4 regions of the Gordonia amicalis genome follow, and region 3 is predicted to be linked to each of the others. Evidence: predicted binding sites of a transcription regulator. Region 3 holds the regulator's gene; each other region holds the start of a gene.

Region 1 (4,443 bases), 330 kb from region 3:
TGCAGGATCGTCATGATCAGCCCTTCTTCTCGACTCTTTCGACCGCCCGGACTCGCACCGGTGCCGATCGCGGATTGGTGGTCAGTTCTTCCTCGTCGGGACGCTCGGCGCCGCGGGTCAGGAGGCGGAACTCCGCGGCGGTTCCCGGCAACTCGACGGGCAGACCGGGCGGCGAGGTCGAGGTCGTGCGAGCCGCGAACTCCCGCTTGACGATTCGGTCCTCGAGCGACTGGTAGCTCATCACCGCGACGCGTCCGCCGACCGTGAGCACGGAGAGTGCTGTCGGCAACGCCTCGCGGAGGACGTCGAGCTCGTGGTTGACCTCGATGCGCAACGCCTGGAAGGTCCGCTTCGCCGGGTGACCACCCGTGCGCCGCGTCGCCGCCGGGATGGTGGCGTAGAGCAGCTCGACGAGGCGTGCGCTGGTGGTGAACGGTTCCTTCTCCCGCTCGCGCAGCACCGCCGAGGCGATCTTGCCGGCGAAGCGCTCCTCCCCGTATTCGGAAAGGACCCGGGCCAATTCGCCGTGGCTGTAAGTGTTGAGCACGTCCGCTGCGGTGAGCGGGTCGTCGGGGTTCATCCGCATGTCCAGCGGGGCGTCCACCGAGTAGGCGAATCCCCGGCCGGCCTGGTCGAGCTGCATCGACGAGACACCGAGGTCGAACAGGGCGGCGTCGATGGATTCCTCACCGGCCTCGTCGAGGACATCGGCGATCTCGTGGAAGGTGGCCTGGTGCAGCGAGATCCGGTCCGCGTGCGGTTCGAGTCTGCGTCGAGCGATCTCCAGGGCCGAGGCGTCGCGGTCGATGCCGACGAGGTGCACGTTCGGGAACGTGTTCAGGATGAGTTCGCTGTGTCCGCCGGCACCGAGCGTCGCATCGAGGAACACGCGTCGGTCTTCGGATTCCAGTGCCGGGGTGAGCAATTCGACGATCCGCCGGCCCATGACCGGGATGTGGCCGAACTCGCCGGAGCGGCGAGTGTCGTCACCAGTGTCATCCACGGAGGGCCCCCATCGGCGTGTCGGCCATGTCGGTCGGCAGAGTCGGCGTTTCGGTGCGAAAGGACTTGTCGGAGTGTCGTGTCGCGGACGGTGGACTCTCGCCTCGTGCCGCGCCCGGATGGAGCGAGGTCCCGACCCGATCACGCACCTGGCGTTGGGGAAGTACGCCAGGGTCGGACCGGATCGGGGCCTCGTGCCACCCGAAGCCCGTGCACCGCTTCCGCCTCGTCCCCTCTCGGCTACAAGACCGCGTTCAGCGCGGCCGAGTTCGCCGCCGAGAAGTTCTCCTCGTGCTGCGACTGGTACTCGTCCCATGCGGCCGAATCCCAGATCTCGAGGTGATCGAAGCTGCCGAACACCACGCATTCCTTGGACAGTCCCGCGTAGACGCGATGGTCGGAGGACAGGCTGATCCTGCCCTGGCCGTCCGGTCGCTGTTCTTCCGAACCGGCGAAGAACGTCCGCTGAAACGCACGCAGGTCAGGGTCGTTGCGTGACGCCTCGACGATCCTCGCCGCGATCGCGTCGAACTCTTCGGTCCGGTACACCGACAAGCTGTGGTCTTGGCCCTTGGTGACCACTACCCCTCCTGCCAGTGCGTCGCGGAACTTGGCGGGCAACGTGAGTCGCCCCTTGTCGTCCAATTTCGGCGTGTAGGTGCCGACAAATCGCACGGACATGTCGACACCTCCTGCCCCTGGGTTCCACGCTCCGGATCGCCTCACCCAGTGATGCCACAGTACCCCACTTTCCTCCACTTTCCACCCCAGAGGCCCACACCAGCTCCCACGATCAGCAAATTCGCAGTTCAGGCACGCAAAATATTTGGAGCTACCTGCGTGTCCACGGCGATCCGCGTCCGCTGGACGTCGGTCAGGCGTGTGACAGACGCGTTGGATGAGGCGCCAGATACCCGTGCGACCTGCGTCTCCGCGCCGGTGGGGCAAGGTGGGGTGCCCGGGTGGGGGAAAGTGGGGCCTCCCTGTGGGGGAAGGTGGGGAACCCCGGTTGGAGGAAGGGGCCGGGAGTGGGTCACGGCGGGGAGAGCCGAGGGGAGGACAGACAAAAGAGCCGCGCACCCCGTGGGGTGCGCGGCTCTTCTACGAGTTGTGCCCGTCAGGCCGGCGGAAACCTACTCCTGCTCGAACCGACGGTTGAATCGTTCTTCCATCCGCTCCGACAGCTTGCGCTTGGAGCCCGATGACCCGGACTGTTTCTTGCCTCCCCCGCGTGGCGAGGACGTCGCGGAGTCGCCGAGGTCGTCACCCCAGAGGGCGAAGAGGCCGGCACCGAACATCACCAGGAAACCCAGGAGGCTGACGATCGGAAATCCTCCGATGTCGATCTTGACGATGAGACCGCCGACGAGCATCACGAGGCCGACGACGAAGATCGCCACCGCCTGTAGGCGACGACGGCCACTCGACTTGCCCAGCCGACGACGCTTGACACTGGACGCAAACTTGGGGTCTTCCGCGTACAGAGCGCTCTCGATCTGTTCGAGCATGCGTTGCTCGTGCTCCGAAAGTGGCACCGACCCTCCTTCTCCCTGATCCGCGACGCCGACGACGGTCAACCACGACCAGTGAGGCGTCTGCGCCTTATTCTCCCATGATACGAGGTGAAATCTGCCGCGACCACCATTACTCGCTGTTGCAGCGCCGGATGCACATACCGGTACGACAACGGAACGCCGAAAGTGTGTCCGGCCTCACGCTGTTCGCCCGATTTGGGGGTCCTCTGTCCCGAATTTGCCTTGCTCGTAAGCGATGACCAGGGTTTCGACCCGACGAAGGAAGTCGAGGACGAGGAGTCGCATGCCGGCGACACTGTCGGGGTCGAGCGTTCGGATGATCCCCGACTCGATCTTCATCCGCACGGGCGACAGCGCGGCGAAGCGCGCCGCCAGCGGCGCGAGTTCAGGGGCGACCACACCAATCCGGGTCCAGGCGTTCGACGTCTTACGGCGAGCGGGACCGATCGGTTCACCGATCGCGAGCGCGGCTCCGGCGGCACGGAGCGCGGCAAGATAGAACTGACGAAATCGCTCGGCGTCGTCCTCGACCCCGTCGGCATTGTCGAGTAGGAGATGTGCGCGCTGGAGGAGGTCGCGCGCGCGTCCGACCATCACCGGGTCGACGGGGGCGGACCGGCGGGATGTGGGCCGACCGGGCATGGCATCCTCCTCACTCGCGGACGACGGTGGCCGGTGGCAGACGCTTCCCTCGTCCGCCACCGGACCGTCATGTCGTCGGGATGAACGCGAACAGCTTGCGGAGGCACATTCATCGAACACCCGTTCGACACGTTCAATATAGCTAGCGGCACGCGTCTCTTCAAGGCGTGGGTCCGCGACCCGCACCCTTCTACAACACCGCGTCCCGCGACCCGATTCCGCCGAGTCCGCCGCACCGAGAGGACAGTCACACCAGATGGTCGGAGAACGCTTGGCCGGGTCGGTGCGGGCCCGCACGGCGAGCCGGAAGACGACCCGCCGGTGACCGTCCGCCTGGTGAACCTCAGTGGTCAGGACTCCCGCGTGTGGCTGGAGCCCGCGCTCGACGTCTACGTGACCGCGATGGGATATCCCCGTGGGACCGAGGTGCACCGAGCCGCCCTCTGGCGCGAGCACATCGCCCGGCCGGGCTGGCGCGCGATCGGCGCGATCGCCTCGCTGCCCCCGCACGAGGCGCAGGCGATGCCGACCGCCCGGCGTCGGGTCGGAACGCCCGTCGGCTCAGGTCCCGACGACGTTCTCGTGGGCATCGCCTACGGGTACACGGGGGCGACCGGCCAGTGGTGGAATCAGCAACTCCGGCTCGGGCTGCGGCAGACCGGACGCTCGCCCGCGGAGATCGAGATGATCGCCCGCGACTACTTCGAGCTGACCGAACTGCACGTACACCCGACCGCACAGGGACGCGGCATCGGCCAGTTGCTGCTCGCACGCCTACTCGCCGACCGGCCCGAACGCCACGTCCTGCTGTCGACCCCGGAGATCCCGGCCGAGCAGAACCGCGCGTGGTCGCTGTACCGGCGGATGGGGTTCTCCGACGTGCTCCGGCATTTCACGTTCACCGGCGACCCGCGGCCGTTCGCATTCCTGGGCCGCCCGCTCCCCCTGGAACTCCAACCGCCGTCGGCTGGTCCAGCACGACCCGCAGGATAAAGGACATGGCACACCCGGAAACGATCGCGCACGGCACAGGACCCGCATGAGCGGGCACGGCGAGCGGCGCGACGCGGTGATCGTCGGCGCCGGTCACAACGGCCTGATCGCCGCGGCGTATCTCGCGCAGGCCGGGCGGGACGTCGAGGTGCTCGAACGCGACGAGATCCCCGGCGGCGCCGTGTCGACCGTCGAGCGCTTCCCCGGTCATCGGATCGATCGCGGTTCCTCGGCGCACCTGATGATCCGGCACTCCCCCGTCCTCGACGAC
Region 2 (4,443 bases), 650 kb from region 3:
GACCACCTCCGCCCGACGACGCTGGGCGCGCGCGGCGGCATCCGCCAGCGCCATGTCGCCGGCATCCTCGCCGGCCACGATCACGACGTCGAGAGGACCGACCCAGCCCGGCAGGACGGGACCGCTCACGACCGGTACGTCGACACGCGCTGCGAGGGTGGCGACACCCAGCTCGGCCGCGCGATGCGAGACCTCACTGGAACCGTGGACGACCACGACGCTGCGTGGCCGGAGATCCGCGAGAGGGGCGAGGACACCCTCGCGGACGGCCTCGGCGGTGGCACGGACCTGCGCTCCGGCGAGCGCGACGGCCCGCAGCAGTCCGTCGACGTCCGCGGAGAACAACTCCTCGGCATCGTCAAGGTCGGGTGTACCGGTACGCATGGAACCAGCGTAGCCAGGTGCGGGGACACACGCCCGGGTACGCGACACAGTCACCCGATCGATCCTCGGACCGGGTTCGGGCGGGAGGCCGGGTCCGGGCCGGAGCACGAATGATCCGCGGCCCCCGACGGCGACAACGGGTTCCACGCCCCCCGCGTGGTGGTGTCCGCTCAGTCGACCGGATCCGGGAGTACGCGGAGATGACCGCGGCGGCCTGGCCGTGGCCGCGTCTGGTGGCGCGGCACTCCCGGGACGGCCGGCGGCTGCGACGGCGAGTCGACCGGCCCGGCGCGATGGCGGCCGCTCCGGCGATCCGCGAGGGCGGCCTCGTAGGCGGCATCGGCCGCACGTGCCTCGTCCCGTGCCCGCGAGTCGAAGGCGTCCAGGGAGTCCACCGGCATCCGGTCCGGACCACGGCCGAGGGACCCGCGATCGACGAAGCCCGGGCGCGCACCACCGGCGACGGCGCCGGCCTCACGGACGGCCTCGGCGAGGGCGGTCAGTTCGTGGTCCTCGGCAGGTACCGAGAATCCCCGCTCACTGCGCAGCATCTCCCACCCCCGCGGCACGGTGATCCGCCGGGCGTGGTCGTCGCACAGATCCCAGGAATGCGGCTCCTCCGAGGTCGCCAGCGGACCGATCACCGCAGTCGATTCGGCGTAGACGAAGGTCAGGGTAGCCACCGCGGATCGGGCGCAGCCGGGTCGGCAGCACAGACGGGGAAGCTTCACGTGACGAGATTAGCCCGCCCCGTCCGCAACCACAGATTCGACACGCTCACAACGGGCCGAGGCGGGGGCGACACGAGCCACTGCCACCTCTTAGACTCGCGCCATGCGCATCCACCCGAAGCCGACGCAGCGCGGCTCATACGGCCAGCCGGGACTTCGTCGGGGCCGACGACGGGTCGGACGGTACCGAGACCGGCGAGGGCGCGGCCTGCGTTCCCCGCTGCTGCCGCAGAACGTCCCCGCCTACAACACCCGATCCGATGAGTTCGACGCCGTCGCGCTGGAGGCCTTCGCCGAGATCGACGCGCAGTGGCACGATCAGCTCTCCGGACTCGACATCGCCGTCGACGAGATCCCGCGACTGCTCCCCAGAGATCCCGAGACCGTCGAGTGGCCCGACGAGGTGACCGCCGACGGCGCGGTTCCGCTCGCACGCCTGATCCCGGCGGGGATGGACGTCCACGGGGTTCCGACGCGGGCTCAGATCATCCTGTTCCGCCGGCCGCTGGAGTCCCGCGCGAAGAAGGGCACGGATCTTCTCGAGTTGGTCCACGAGGTTCTCGTCCAGCAGGTCGCGACCCACCTGGGCGTCGACGAAGACACGATCGACCGCGGACCTGAGTGATCCGCGGTCGATGATCGCGTTCGACGATGACCGTCGAGCGTCCAGCTGTCGCTGGGGTATTCGTGTGTTCTGACGACGCCGTTCCGGCGACGTCGGTCAGATGATGCCGCGCTTGATGCGACGGCGCTCGCGCTCCGACAGCCCGCCCCAGATACCGAAGCGTTCGTCGTTGTGGAGCGCATACTCCAGGCATTCCGCCTTGACCTCGCAGCCCTGGCAGATGCGTTTGGCCTCACGTGTCGATCCACCCTTTTCCGGGAAGAACGCCTCGGGATCGGTCTGCGCACACAGTGCGCGGTCCTGCCACTGCTCCTCGACCGCGTCGAACAGGTCGTCGAAGTCGTTGGGCACCAGGGCCAGATGACGACGACCCGCCGACTCGTCCGCGTCGGCACCGGCGAGACCGGTTGCGTCGGCGGCGAATTCGACTGAGGCCGCACGCGCGGTGCCGCCGATCATCGAATCGTCAACGGGGCCAAGGGTTCGGAATTCTGGGGTACCGATCTCCGGGGCGGATGTCATCACGGGAGACTCTGCGATGAACTGCGGGCGATCATGTGGTTCAAGCGGATTGCCGATCGGGTTGTTCAAAGCCATCGTCGGCGCCTCCTAGCTCGGGATGTTGGTCGTAATCTGTCCTTTGCGAACACGACGTGCTGCCGTACCCACCACTGCTGCCACACCACTTGTACTCCGGGTGCGCGAACTCCCTGCATCCGTTGTACACAGCGCCCGAGCGACGGCACTCGATGCCGGCACCGACCCTCTGCCGAGTTCGAACACATGATCGAATCCCTTGGAGGCCAGTAGTTCTCGACTTCGAATGTTCTCGATCTCAAACTCGGAATGACACTGATGTGATTAGACACGCCGAGGGCGGTCCCGGTCAAGTTGAATCGAAGAATTCCCTTTACCATCGCGTGCCGACAAATCTGTGACTCGACACGACGATGACGCGAAGGCGAAGCGAAGATCACACTCACGAGCCCTCCTCCCAGCCCGCCGGACGGGCATGACAGCGGCGTACGAACCCTCGCGGCCGACCACTAGAGTGGCGGTGTGAAGGAGTACCTGCTGTGAAGGTGACCGTACTCGTCGGCGGCGTGGGGGGTGCCCGTTTCCTCCTCGGACTGCGCGAATTGCTGGGTGTCACCCCGTTCCCGCCGCATCCGGACGACCCCACTCTCGGTGTCGGCGAACATCAGATCACCGCGATCGTGAACGTCGGCGACGACGCGTGGATGCACGGCGTGCGCATCTGCCCCGACCTCGACACGTGCATGTACACCCTGGGCGGTGGCATCGACCCCGAACGTGGGTGGGGCCGGCGCGGTGAAACCTGGCACGCGAAAGAGGAACTCGCCGCCTACGGGGCGGACCCGGACTGGTTCGGCCTCGGCGACCGTGATCTCGCCACCCATCTGATCCGCACCCAGATGCTCGACGCCGGGTACCGGTTGTCCGATGTGACCGCCGCCCTGAGCCGCCGATGGAACCCGGGGGTGCGCCTGCTGCCGGTGACCGACGACCGGCACGAGACCCACGTGGTGATCGCGAAACCGGACGGCGACGAGGGCGAGCGGGTCGCGATCCACTTCCAGGAATGGTGGGTGCGCCACCGGGCGCAGGTCCCGACCTTCGGCTTCGCGCAGGTGGGCTCGGACGACACCACGCCCGCACCCGGTGTCCTCGACGCGATCGCCGACGCCGACGTCATCGTGCTCGCGCCGTCGAATCCGGTGGTGAGCATCGGTGCGATCGTGAGTGTTCCGGGAATGCGCAGCGCACTGCGGACCACGACGGCCCCGGTGGTCGGCGTCTCCCCGGTCATCGACAACCGACCGCTGCGCGGTATGGCCGACGAATGCCTGTCGGTGATCGGCGTGGAATCGTCGGCCGAGGCCATCGCCGCCCATTACGGGGCCCGCAGCGGCAACGGCATCCTCGACGGCTGGCTGATCGCCGAGGGCGACCACGCACGCGTCGACGGCATCTCGATCGGTTCGGCCCCGCTGCTGATGACCGACCCGCAGGCCACCGCGCAGATGATCCGTGCGGCCTGCGCGCTCGTCGACGTGGCGCTGCCGGACCAGAACGTGGGCACCGCGTGAGCGAGCTCGCCGATCATCGCGCCCCGGACGGCCTGGAGATCCGGCCCGTCACCGGGCTCCCCGAATTCACCGACGAATCCGACGTCGCCGCCGAGGTCCTCGCCGCCGCACCGTGGCTGGAATCCGGCGATGTCCTGGTGGTGACGAGCAAGATCATCTCCAAGGCCGAGGGCCGCATGGTCGACGCACCCGCCGACCCGGAGGAACGTGATGCGCTGCGGCGCAAGCTCGTCGAGGCCGAGTCGGTGCGCGTGCTCGCCCGCAAGAACCGCACGCTCATCACCGAGAGCCGTCTGGGTCTGGTCCAGGCCGCAGCCGGGATCGACGGTTCCAACGTGCGCTCCGACCAGCTGGCCCTGCTCCCCGAGGATCCGGACGGCAGCGCGGCACGGTTGCGGGCCGCCATCGCCGAGCGAACGGGCCTCGAGGTCGCGGTGATCATCACCGACACGATGGGCCGTGCGTGGCGCACCGGGCAGACCGATGTCGCGATCGGCTCGGCGGGCATCGCCGTCACCCACCCGTATGACGGTGGCACCGACGACTACGGGAATCCGTTGGTGGTGACCGACATCGCGGTCGCCGACGAACT
Region 3 (4,443 bases):
CTCTTGACCGACTCGGCTGAGGCGGCACGGAGGTCATCGATCTCGCGCTGGAAGTCCTCGAGGGAGTCGAAGGACCGGTAGACCGACGCGAAACGCAGGTAGGCGACCTCGTCGAGGTCCCGCAGCGGCTTCAGGATCGCGAGTCCCACCTCGTTGCTGGGGATCTCGGCCGAACCACTGGCGCGGACGGTGTCCTCGACCTGCTGGGCGAGCTGGGCGAGAGCGTCCTCGGCGACGTGCCGCCCCTGGCATGCGCGCCGGACACCTCGCATCACCTTCTCGCGACTGAACGGTTCGGTGACGCCGTTGCGTTTCACCACCGAGAGGACCGCACTCTCCACGGTCGAGAAGCGTCGCCCACACTCCACGCAGGAGCGGCGGCGCCGGATGGCCTGCCCCTCATCAGCGACACGCGAGTCGATGACCTTGGTGTCGTCGTTCTTGCAGAAGGGGCAGCGCATCGTATCCTCACGCAGGTCACGGGACGCTCTGATGCAGCCGCGCCGCATGCCGGGCCGGTGCTCGGCTGGTCCCTGTGTCATCGAGGATACCGCCCGGCCTCAGTGGTACCGGGGGGTGAGGAGCGGCTGGCCGACGCGCAGCCCGCTCGACGCGAGGTCATTCAGCTGGATGATCTCGTCGACGACGGCCTCACGCGGCATCTCGGGGGCGACCCGCGAGGCGATCGTGCTCAGCGAGTCACCCGACCGAACGTGCACGACCTCGGTGCCGACCGCGGCAGGCGTGACCGACGCGGCGTAGTTCTGGCCGACGACCGCGATGACCCACACGGCCAGGGCGAGCGCGACGCCGGCGAGGACAGCGGTCGCCGTGCGGCGACGCCGGCGGATGACGGCCGCGGGAACCGTTTCGGCGGGAGGCGACGCCGGGACCACCGGTCCACGACCACGCATACCCACCGGCGACGCGCACTGGGTGGAGGCGACGCGGCGGACCCGGACCACCGATTCCGGCACCGGACGGTTGTCGACGGGCCGCCGGGCGTCTCCCCGACGTGTCGGGCGCGGACGCTCCAGGACGTCGCCGCGGACGGGACCGCCGTGCCGGGCGGGGTCGAGGTGGACGGGGTCGAGGTGGACGGGGTCGATGAGAGTGGCGGTGCGCATGGTGCCCTCCGTGTATCCGGTCGAACGGTGTTCGTGAGTGGGACCGCGTCGTCCCGATCGAACTGTTCGAATGTCGATCATCTGTTCGATGAACTGATGTTCGATTTGTAGCACGGCACTCCGACAATTGTCTCGCGACACGTCGAACAAATGTTTGATTCGGTCGGCGTTCTCGGCTAGGCTCGTCGACAGACAAGCGATCTACCAGCACGTTCGGAATCGAGAGGAACCCGATCATGAGCGATGACGGCGGTAAGCGCACCGGAGCGCGGGGCGCCGACGAGCCCGTCACCCCGGCGGACATGGCGGCGGCCGAGGCGTCGCTGACGCCGCGGCAGCGCGGAGTTCTCGAGGTGATCCGCAAATCCGTGCGAGAACGCGGTTACCCGCCGAGTATCCGCGAGATCGGTGACGAGGTGGGTCTCACCTCGACCTCCTCGGTCGCCCATCAGCTGCGGACCCTCGAACGCAAGGGCCTTCTCAAACGTGATGCCAACCGTCCGCGGGCGGTGAACATCGCGCCGAGCGAACCCCCGACGCCGACGTCGCCGACCGGCGGAGCACTACCCGAGCCCACTTTCGTACCGGTGCTCGGCCGGATCGCCGCAGGCGGGCCGATCCTCGCCGAGGAAGCCGTCGAGGACGTGTTCCCACTCCCCCGGGAGCTCGTCGGCGAGGGATCGCTGTTCCTGCTGAAGGTCGTCGGCGAGTCGATGATCGACGCCGCGATCTGCGACGGGGACTGGGTCGTCGTCCGCCAGCAGAACGTGGCCGACAACGGCGACATCGTGGCCGCGATGATCGACGGCGAGGCCACGGTCAAGACCTTCAAACGCCAGAAGGGTCATGTCTGGCTGATGCCGCACAACGAGTTGTTCGACCCGATCCCGGGCGACGAGGCCGTCATCCTCGGCAAGGTCGTCACCGTGATGCGGCGAGTCTGACCTCGTCGCTGTCAGTGTCGGCGCCACTGTCGAGTACCGCGGCGGCCGCCGCGCGAGCCGTAGCCGGATCGGTGGCGGCCAGCGCGGCGGCCGCCGCGTTTTCGCAGGTTGCCAGGGTGACCGCGCCGAGTTGGGCGCCGACCGCGGGCGCCGCGACGGGAGCGCTCGACAACGAGGTGACCCCGAGTCCGACCAGCACGCAGGCGAGATGCGGATCGGCCGCGGCCTCTCCGCAGACGCCCACCGGTTTCCCCTGATCACGTCCGGCCCGGGCGACCGTTGCGACGAGATGCAGCACGGCCGGCTGCCACGGATCGGTCAGCGATGCGAGCTCGGCGGACATTCGGTCAGCGGCCATCGTGTACTGCGTGAGGTCATTGGTGCCGATCGAGACGAAGTCCACCTCGGCCAGGATCGCCGGGGCCAGGATCGCCGCGGCGGGGACCTCGATCATCACACCGGCGACGAGTCCACGCTCGCGCACCTGCGCGGCGAATGCCGCAGCCTCGGCGGGTGAGGCGATCATCGGGGCCATGACCCACGGCTGCGCGTCGGCCTCCTGCGCCGCCCGGGCGATCGCGTCGAGCTGGCGCGCGCGGATCTCGGGGTGCGCCAAGGCGATTCGGTCGCCGCGCACACCGAGTGCCGGGTTGGCCTCGTCGGGATGGGTCACGAAGCGCAGCGGCTTGTCCGAGCCGGCGTCGAGGGTGCGGATGACCACCTTGCGGCCATCGAAAGCGTCCAGCACCTCGCGATAGATGCACGCCTGCTCGTCGACCGACGGCTCGTCGGCGCGCTCGAGGAAGGCCAGTTCGGTACGGAACAGTCCGACACCCTCCACCGGGTGATCGGTGGCCGCGCGGGCCGACGACCCGTCGGCGACGTGGGCCAGGATCGCCACCTCCACCCCGTCGCCGGTGCGGCCCGGACCCGACCACCCGGCGATGCGAGCGGCGTGACGCCGATACTCCTCGACTCGGGCTCGCGCGGCGGTGTCGTCGGGGTCGACGGCGATCTCACCCGTGGTGCCGTCGACGAGGATCGCCGTACCCGCATCGATCCCGACGAGTCCGGACACCGCGACGACGCACGGGATGCCGAGCTGGCGGGCGATGATCGCGGTGTGACTGGTGGGCCCACCCAGTCGCGTCACGAGGGCAATCGTGGTGGTGGGGTCGAGGCCGGCGGTGTCGGCGGGTGCGAGGTCGTCGGCCAGCAGGATCGAGGGCACCTCCGGCGTGGGCACCCCGGGTTCGGGCAGTCCCAGGAGTTCGGCGAGCACGCGGTCGCGGACGTCGTTGAGGTCGGTGACCCGCTCGGCCATCAGGCCGCCCAGCTTGGTGAACACCGCGGCGAACTGTTCGGTGGCGGCAACGGCGGCCGACGGTGCCGACGCACCCCTGGCGATCAGGGCCGACGCCGCACCGATCCAGCCGCGGTCTTCCGCGAGTCCGGCGGTGGCGGCGAGTACTTCCGCGGCGACGCCGGTGTTCTGCGACGCGCGCTCACGGAGTCGCGCGGCGACGACGCCTGCCGCCGCGGTGAATCGTGCGACCTCCTCCGGGCGCTGGTCCTCGGAGATCTCGACACCGGCGCCGAGCGCCTCCGCACTGTGGTCGGGACGGCGTCCCGGCGACAGTGCGGGTCCATGAGCCACACCACCGACGACCGGCGTCCCCGTCAGAATCTGCGTCATGTGACCACGGTTACAAATTTGGCTTGACTTGTCAACATAAACAGGCGTAAACACAGTTACTACAACATTGAAAGCCACATATTCCCACATTCACGGGGTGGCCGAGTGTGCAGGAACGATCAGAACGGAGCCGGTGTGTACGCCGAGGAGAGACAGCAGGCCATCGCCGAGGAGGTGCGCGTCGCAGGGCGCGCCTCGGTCGCCGAGCTCGCCGCGAAGTTCGACGTGACCAGCGAGACGGTTCGGCGCGACCTGGCCGTTCTCGAGCGCGGCGGGCACCTGCAGCGCGTGCACGGCGGTGCCGTCCGCCCCGAGGTGATGCGGGTGATCGGTGAACTCGGCATCGCCGAACGGGAGACCGAACAGATCGAGGAGAAGGCCGCCATCGGCCGCGCCGCCCTCCGTTTCCTGCCGCCCGACGGCGGATCGGTGCTCTTCGACGCCGGCACCACCACGTTCCGCGCGGCGGAGGCCATGCCGCGGGACCGCGATCTGACGCTGATCACCAACAGCCTGCCGATCGCCGGGTTGCTCGCCGGCCGCCACGCGGACGGTCTGCACGCCCTGGGCGGTCGCGTCCGCGGACTCACCCAGGCCACGGTCGGCGCCGAGACGGTCGCCGCACTGGGACGGCTTCGCGTGACGACCGCATTCATCGGCACCAACGGCCTCAGCG
Region 4 (4,443 bases), 110 kb from region 3:
TCATGCGCCCGTTCCGCGCCGACGACTGGTTGCTCTACGACCAGACCTCGCCGTCGGCCGACGGCGGCCGCGCCCTGACGCAGGGCCGGATCTTCGACCGGCAGGGACGCATGGTCGCGGCCGTCACACAGGAGGGACTCGCCCGCACCGGTCGCGAGATGCCCGAGGATCAGCACGCCCGGACCGATCGGTGAGCGCCGGATCGCGACCGCGGATCGGGGTTCTCGCGCTACAGGGTGACGTACGCGAGCACGTCCACGCCTTGCAGGCCAGCGGCGCAGAGGCCCTGCCCATCCGCAGGCGGGCCGAACTCGACGAGATCGACGGCATCGTCATCCCGGGCGGGGAGTCGACGACGATGAGCAAGCTGCTCGGCATCTTCGATCTCTTCGATCCACTCGTCGAGCGCCTCTCCGACGGACTGCCGGCCTACGGTTCCTGCGCGGGCATGATCATGCTCGCCTCCACCATCCTCGACACCCGTCCCGATGCGCGGCACCTCGACGCCCTCGACATCACGGTGCGCCGCAACGCCTTCGGTCGTCAGGTGGAGAGTTTCGAGACCGATCTCGACTTCGCCGGCATCACCGATCGCGTCGGCGCCCCGGCGATGCGCGCGGTCTTCATCCGGGCGCCGTGGGTCGAGTCGATCTCGCCCGACGTCGAGGTTCTCGCCCGGGTCCCACGGGGTCCGGCCGAGGGGAGGATCGTCGCCGTACGCCAGGGGAAGGTGCTCGCGACGTCGTTCCATCCGGAAGTGACCGGCGACCGTCGTGTACATGAATACTTCGTGGAGATGGTGCGTCGGTAAGATCGTGCCGAACCAGCGATAGTGCAAGCGCCTGCGGCAGGAGTCGGCAGGTAGAGGAACGCCGGATGTGGGGCTCGTGGGCCCGGCAGCGTGCCGCGGGCACCCCCCGCCGCGCACCGGCACCGGGAAAGGACGGACATGAGCGGCCATTCCAAATGGGCCACCACCAAGCACAAGAAGGCGGTCATCGATGCCAAGCGCGGCAAGATGTTCGCCAAGCTCATCAAGAACATCGAGGTGGCGGCACGTACCGGCGGTGGTGACCCGGCCGGCAACCCGACTCTCTTCGACGCCATCCAGAAGGCGAAGAAGTCCTCGGTGCCCAACGACAACATCGAACGCGCCCGTAAGCGCGGCGGTGGTGAAGAGGCGGGCGGCGCCGACTGGCAGACCATCATGTACGAGGGCTACGGCCCCAACGGCGTGGCGATCCTGATCGAGTGCCTCACCGACAACCGCAACCGCGCCGCCGGTGAGGTCCGCACCGCGATGACCCGCAACGGCGGCAACATGGCCGACCCGGGCTCGGTGTCGTACCTGTTCACCCGTAAGGGCGTCGTCACGCTCGAGAAGAACGGCCAGTCCGAGGACGACGTCCTGATGGCCGTGCTCGACGCCGGTGCCGAAGAGGTCACCGATCTCGGGGACACCTTCGAGATCGTCAGCGAGCCGACCGACCTGGTCGCGGTGCGCAGCGCCCTGCAGGACGCGGGTATCGACTACGACTCGGCCGAGGCCAGCTTCCGCGCATCGGTGGAGGTCGCCGTCGATGCCGACGGCGCGCGCAAGGTCTTCAAGCTGATCGACGCACTCGAGGACTCCGACGACGTGCAGAACGTCTACAGCAACGTCGACATCAGCGACGAGGTCCTCGCCGAGCTCGAGAACGACTGATCGCCCACCGCCTTCACGAGGGCGTGTTGATCATCGGAGTTGTCCCCGCGCCCCGATAGGATCTCGAACAACTGTTCGTAACACTGTTCGGATTCCTGGGAGGGTACGAGTGCGCGTCATGGGCGTCGATCCGGGTCTCACCCGGTGCGGTATCGCACTGGTGGAGTCGGGTCGTGGGAGGTCGGTGACCGCACTCGACGTGGACGTGGTGCGCACGCCGAGCGACATGGAACTGGCCGAGCGTCTGCTGGCCGTCTACACCTCGGCGTGTCACTGGCTCGATGTCCATCAGCCCGATGTGGTCGCCATCGAACGGGTCTTCGCGCAGAACCAGGTGTCGACCGCGATGGGTACCGCGCAGGCCGGCGGCGTGATCGCGCTCGCGGCGAGCCAGCGTGGCGTACCCGTACGCTTCCACACGCCGTCGGAGGTCAAGGCCGCCGTCACCGGCAGCGGTCGCGCGGACAAGGCGCAGGTCACCGCGATGGTCACCCGGATTCTCGGCATGCAGACCAAGCCGAAACCCGCCGACGCCGCGGACGCACTCGCGCTCGCGATCTGTCACTGCTGGCGCGGGCCCATGATGGAGCGGATGGCCGCCGCGCAGAAACAGGCCGACGCGGCCGCCGCGAAGCACCGTCAGCGGCTCGCCCAGGCACGAGAGGGGAGTCGCGCATGATCGCGTCAGTCCGCGGTCCGGTTCTCGAGATCGCCCTCGACCATGCCGTGATCGACTGTGCCGGAGTCGGTTACCGGGTGCTCGCGACCCCGGTGACGTTGTCGCGGCTGCGGCGCGGCGACGAGGCGACGCTTCTCACCTCGATGATCGTCCGCGAGGACTCGATGACGCTGTACGGGTTCACCGAACCCGACGCCCGCGCGCTGTTCGCGCTGCTGCAGACGGTGACCGGGGTCGGTCCGCGGCTGGCGATGGCGACTCTCGCAGTCCTCGAGCCGGAGGCGTTACGTCGCGCACTCGCCGACTCCGACACCAAGGCGCTGACGTCGGTGCCCGGCATCGGCAAGCGCGTCGCCGAACGACTCTGCGTCGAACTCCGGGACAAGGTCGACCGGCCGGCGGGCGACACGTCGGCCGGCACCGTCGTCGCCGGCGGAATCCGCGAACAGGTCGCCGAGGCGCTCGTCGGCCTCGGCTTCACCGCCGGCCCGGCCGAGAAGGCGGTCACCGCGGTGCTCGCCGAGAATCCCGACGCCGACGCCTCCACCGCGCTCCGCCGCTCGTTGGCGCTGCTGGGCAAGGCCTCGTGATGACGGGCGACCCCGACGACCTCGAGGAACGCGAGGTCAACGCGACACCGGTCCGTTCCGACGGTGACCTCGACGCAGGCCTGCGTCCCCGGTCGCTGGCCGACTTCATCGGTCAACCGCGCGTCTGCGAACAGCTCGAGCTCGTCCTGCACGGGGCGAAGGGACGCGGCGGGACCCCCGACCACATCCTGCTGTCCGGTCCACCGGGACTCGGCAAGACCTCGCTCGCCATGATCATCGCCTCGGAGATGGGCGCCGCGATCCGCGTGACGTCGGGACCGGCGCTCGAACGCGCCGGTGACCTCGCCGCGATGCTGTCGAATCTCGTCGAGGGTGACGTCCTGTTCATCGACGAGATCCACCGCATCGCCCGGCCGGCCGAGGAGATGCTGTACCTCGCGATGGAGGACTTCCGCGTCGACGTGGTGGTCGGCAAGGGGCCGGGCGCCACGTCGATTCCGCTGGACGTCGCCCCGTTCACCCTGGTCGGCGCCACCACCCGCTCCGGCTCGCTGACCGGCCCGCTGCGCGACCGCTTCGGGTTCACCGCGCACATGGAGTTCTACGACCCGGCCGAACTCGTCCAGGTCCTGAACCGTTCCGCGGGAATCCTCGGCATGGGACTGCGTCCCGACGCCTCGGAGGAGATCGCGCGCCGCTCGCGCGGCACGCCCCGCATCGCCAACCGTCTGCTTCGCCGTGTCCGTGACTACGCCGAGGTCCGCGGTGACGGCTCGATCACCGTCGACGTCGCCCGGGCCGCGCTCGCGGTCTACGACGTGGACGAACTGGGCTTCGACCGCCTCGACCGGGCCGTCCTCGACGCTCTGATCCGGGCGTTCGGCGGGGGACCGGTCGGGGTCTCGACGCTCGCCGTGGCGGTGGGCGAGGAGCCCGCGACCGTCGAAGAGGTCTGCGAGCCCTTCCTCGTCCGCGCGGGGATGATCGCCCGCACGCCGCGTGGCCGGGTCGCCACCGCAGCGGCGTGGCATCACCTCGGTCTGACGCCGCCCGCCGGCGCGATGAACGCGTCCTTCGGCGCCCGGCCCCGCGACATCGGGACGGACCCGCTGTTCGACGAGCTGTGACCCCCACCCGCGCTGCGTGACGTCGCCGCATGTGACGCGGGGCACCACCTGCGGGGATGATCTTGCCGGCGGACGTGGCACACTGTGTGGAGCACAGCGTGGCCGTTGCCGCCTCACGCCCGTCGGCGCGGGGCGGTGGTCCACGCGGTACACCCCGAAAACACAAAGGACTGACTCTCACCCATGGACGCTCTGCTCTTCCCCCTCTTGCTGGCCCTTCTCGCCGGCTTCATGTTCTTGTCGATGCGGAAGCAGAAGAAGCGCATGGCCGAGATGCAGGACATGCAGAACTCGGTGTCCACGGGTGCGCGTATCCAGCTGACCTCCGGCCTGTACGGCACCGTCATCGACGCCACGTCGTCGGATTTCGTCGATGTGGAG

What was found. The regulator LexA, encoded in region 3, represses DNA repair genes until DNA is damaged. The targets are predictions, from matches to a motif close to CGAACANNTGTTCG.
Region 1: a site for LexA is predicted at 3,293-3,306, ahead of IHQ52_RS18425 (SAV_6107 family HEPN domain-containing protein). Genes of this name have one in related genera too.
Region 2: a site for LexA is predicted at 2,517-2,530, ahead of cofD (2-phospho-L-lactate transferase). Genes of this name have one in related genera too.
Region 4: a site for LexA is predicted at 1,770-1,783, ahead of ruvC (crossover junction endodeoxyribonuclease RuvC). Genes of this name have one in related genera too.

The regions. Positions count from the first base shown of each region.
Region 1 is NZ_CP091855.1:4,020,103-4,024,545, forward strand. It holds gene ftsL (cell division protein FtsL) at 1-14, opposite strand, end outside; gene rsmH (16S rRNA (cytosine(1402)-N(4))-methyltransferase RsmH) at 17-1,003, opposite strand; gene mraZ (division/cell wall cluster transcriptional repressor MraZ) at 1,243-1,683, opposite strand; gene IHQ52_RS18420 (DUF3040 domain-containing protein) at 2,136-2,537, opposite strand; gene IHQ52_RS18425 (SAV_6107 family HEPN domain-containing protein) at 2,715-3,179, opposite strand; gene IHQ52_RS18430 (GNAT family N-acetyltransferase) at 3,501-4,172, shown strand; gene IHQ52_RS18435 (phytoene desaturase family protein) at 4,219-4,443, shown strand, end outside.
Region 2 is NZ_CP091855.1:4,340,088-4,344,530, forward strand. It holds gene IHQ52_RS19955 (hypothetical protein) at 1-384, opposite strand, end outside; gene IHQ52_RS19960 (DUF3499 domain-containing protein) at 555-1,115, opposite strand; gene IHQ52_RS19965 (metallopeptidase family protein) at 1,219-1,740, shown strand; gene IHQ52_RS19970 (WhiB family transcriptional regulator) at 1,837-2,100, opposite strand; gene cofD (2-phospho-L-lactate transferase) at 2,817-3,851, shown strand; gene IHQ52_RS19980 (coenzyme F420-0:L-glutamate ligase) at 3,848-4,443, shown strand, end outside.
Region 3 is NZ_CP091855.1:3,686,747-3,691,189, forward strand. It holds gene hrpA (ATP-dependent RNA helicase HrpA) at 1-20, shown strand, start outside; gene nrdR (transcriptional regulator NrdR) at 1-461, opposite strand, end outside; gene IHQ52_RS16830 (LysM peptidoglycan-binding domain-containing protein) at 561-1,127, opposite strand; gene lexA (transcriptional repressor LexA) at 1,364-2,071, shown strand; gene IHQ52_RS16840 (phosphoenolpyruvate--protein phosphotransferase) at 2,049-3,767, opposite strand; gene IHQ52_RS16845 (DeoR/GlpR family DNA-binding transcription regulator) at 3,903-4,443, shown strand, end outside.
Region 4 is NZ_CP091855.1:3,578,237-3,582,679, reverse strand. It holds gene IHQ52_RS16355 (acyl-CoA thioesterase) at 1-194, shown strand, start outside; gene pdxT (pyridoxal 5'-phosphate synthase glutaminase subunit PdxT) at 191-811, shown strand; gene IHQ52_RS16345 (YebC/PmpR family DNA-binding transcriptional regulator) at 950-1,705, shown strand; gene ruvC (crossover junction endodeoxyribonuclease RuvC) at 1,815-2,384, shown strand; gene ruvA (Holliday junction branch migration protein RuvA) at 2,381-2,974, shown strand; gene ruvB (Holliday junction branch migration DNA helicase RuvB) at 2,974-4,062, shown strand; gene yajC (preprotein translocase subunit YajC) at 4,246-4,443, shown strand, end outside.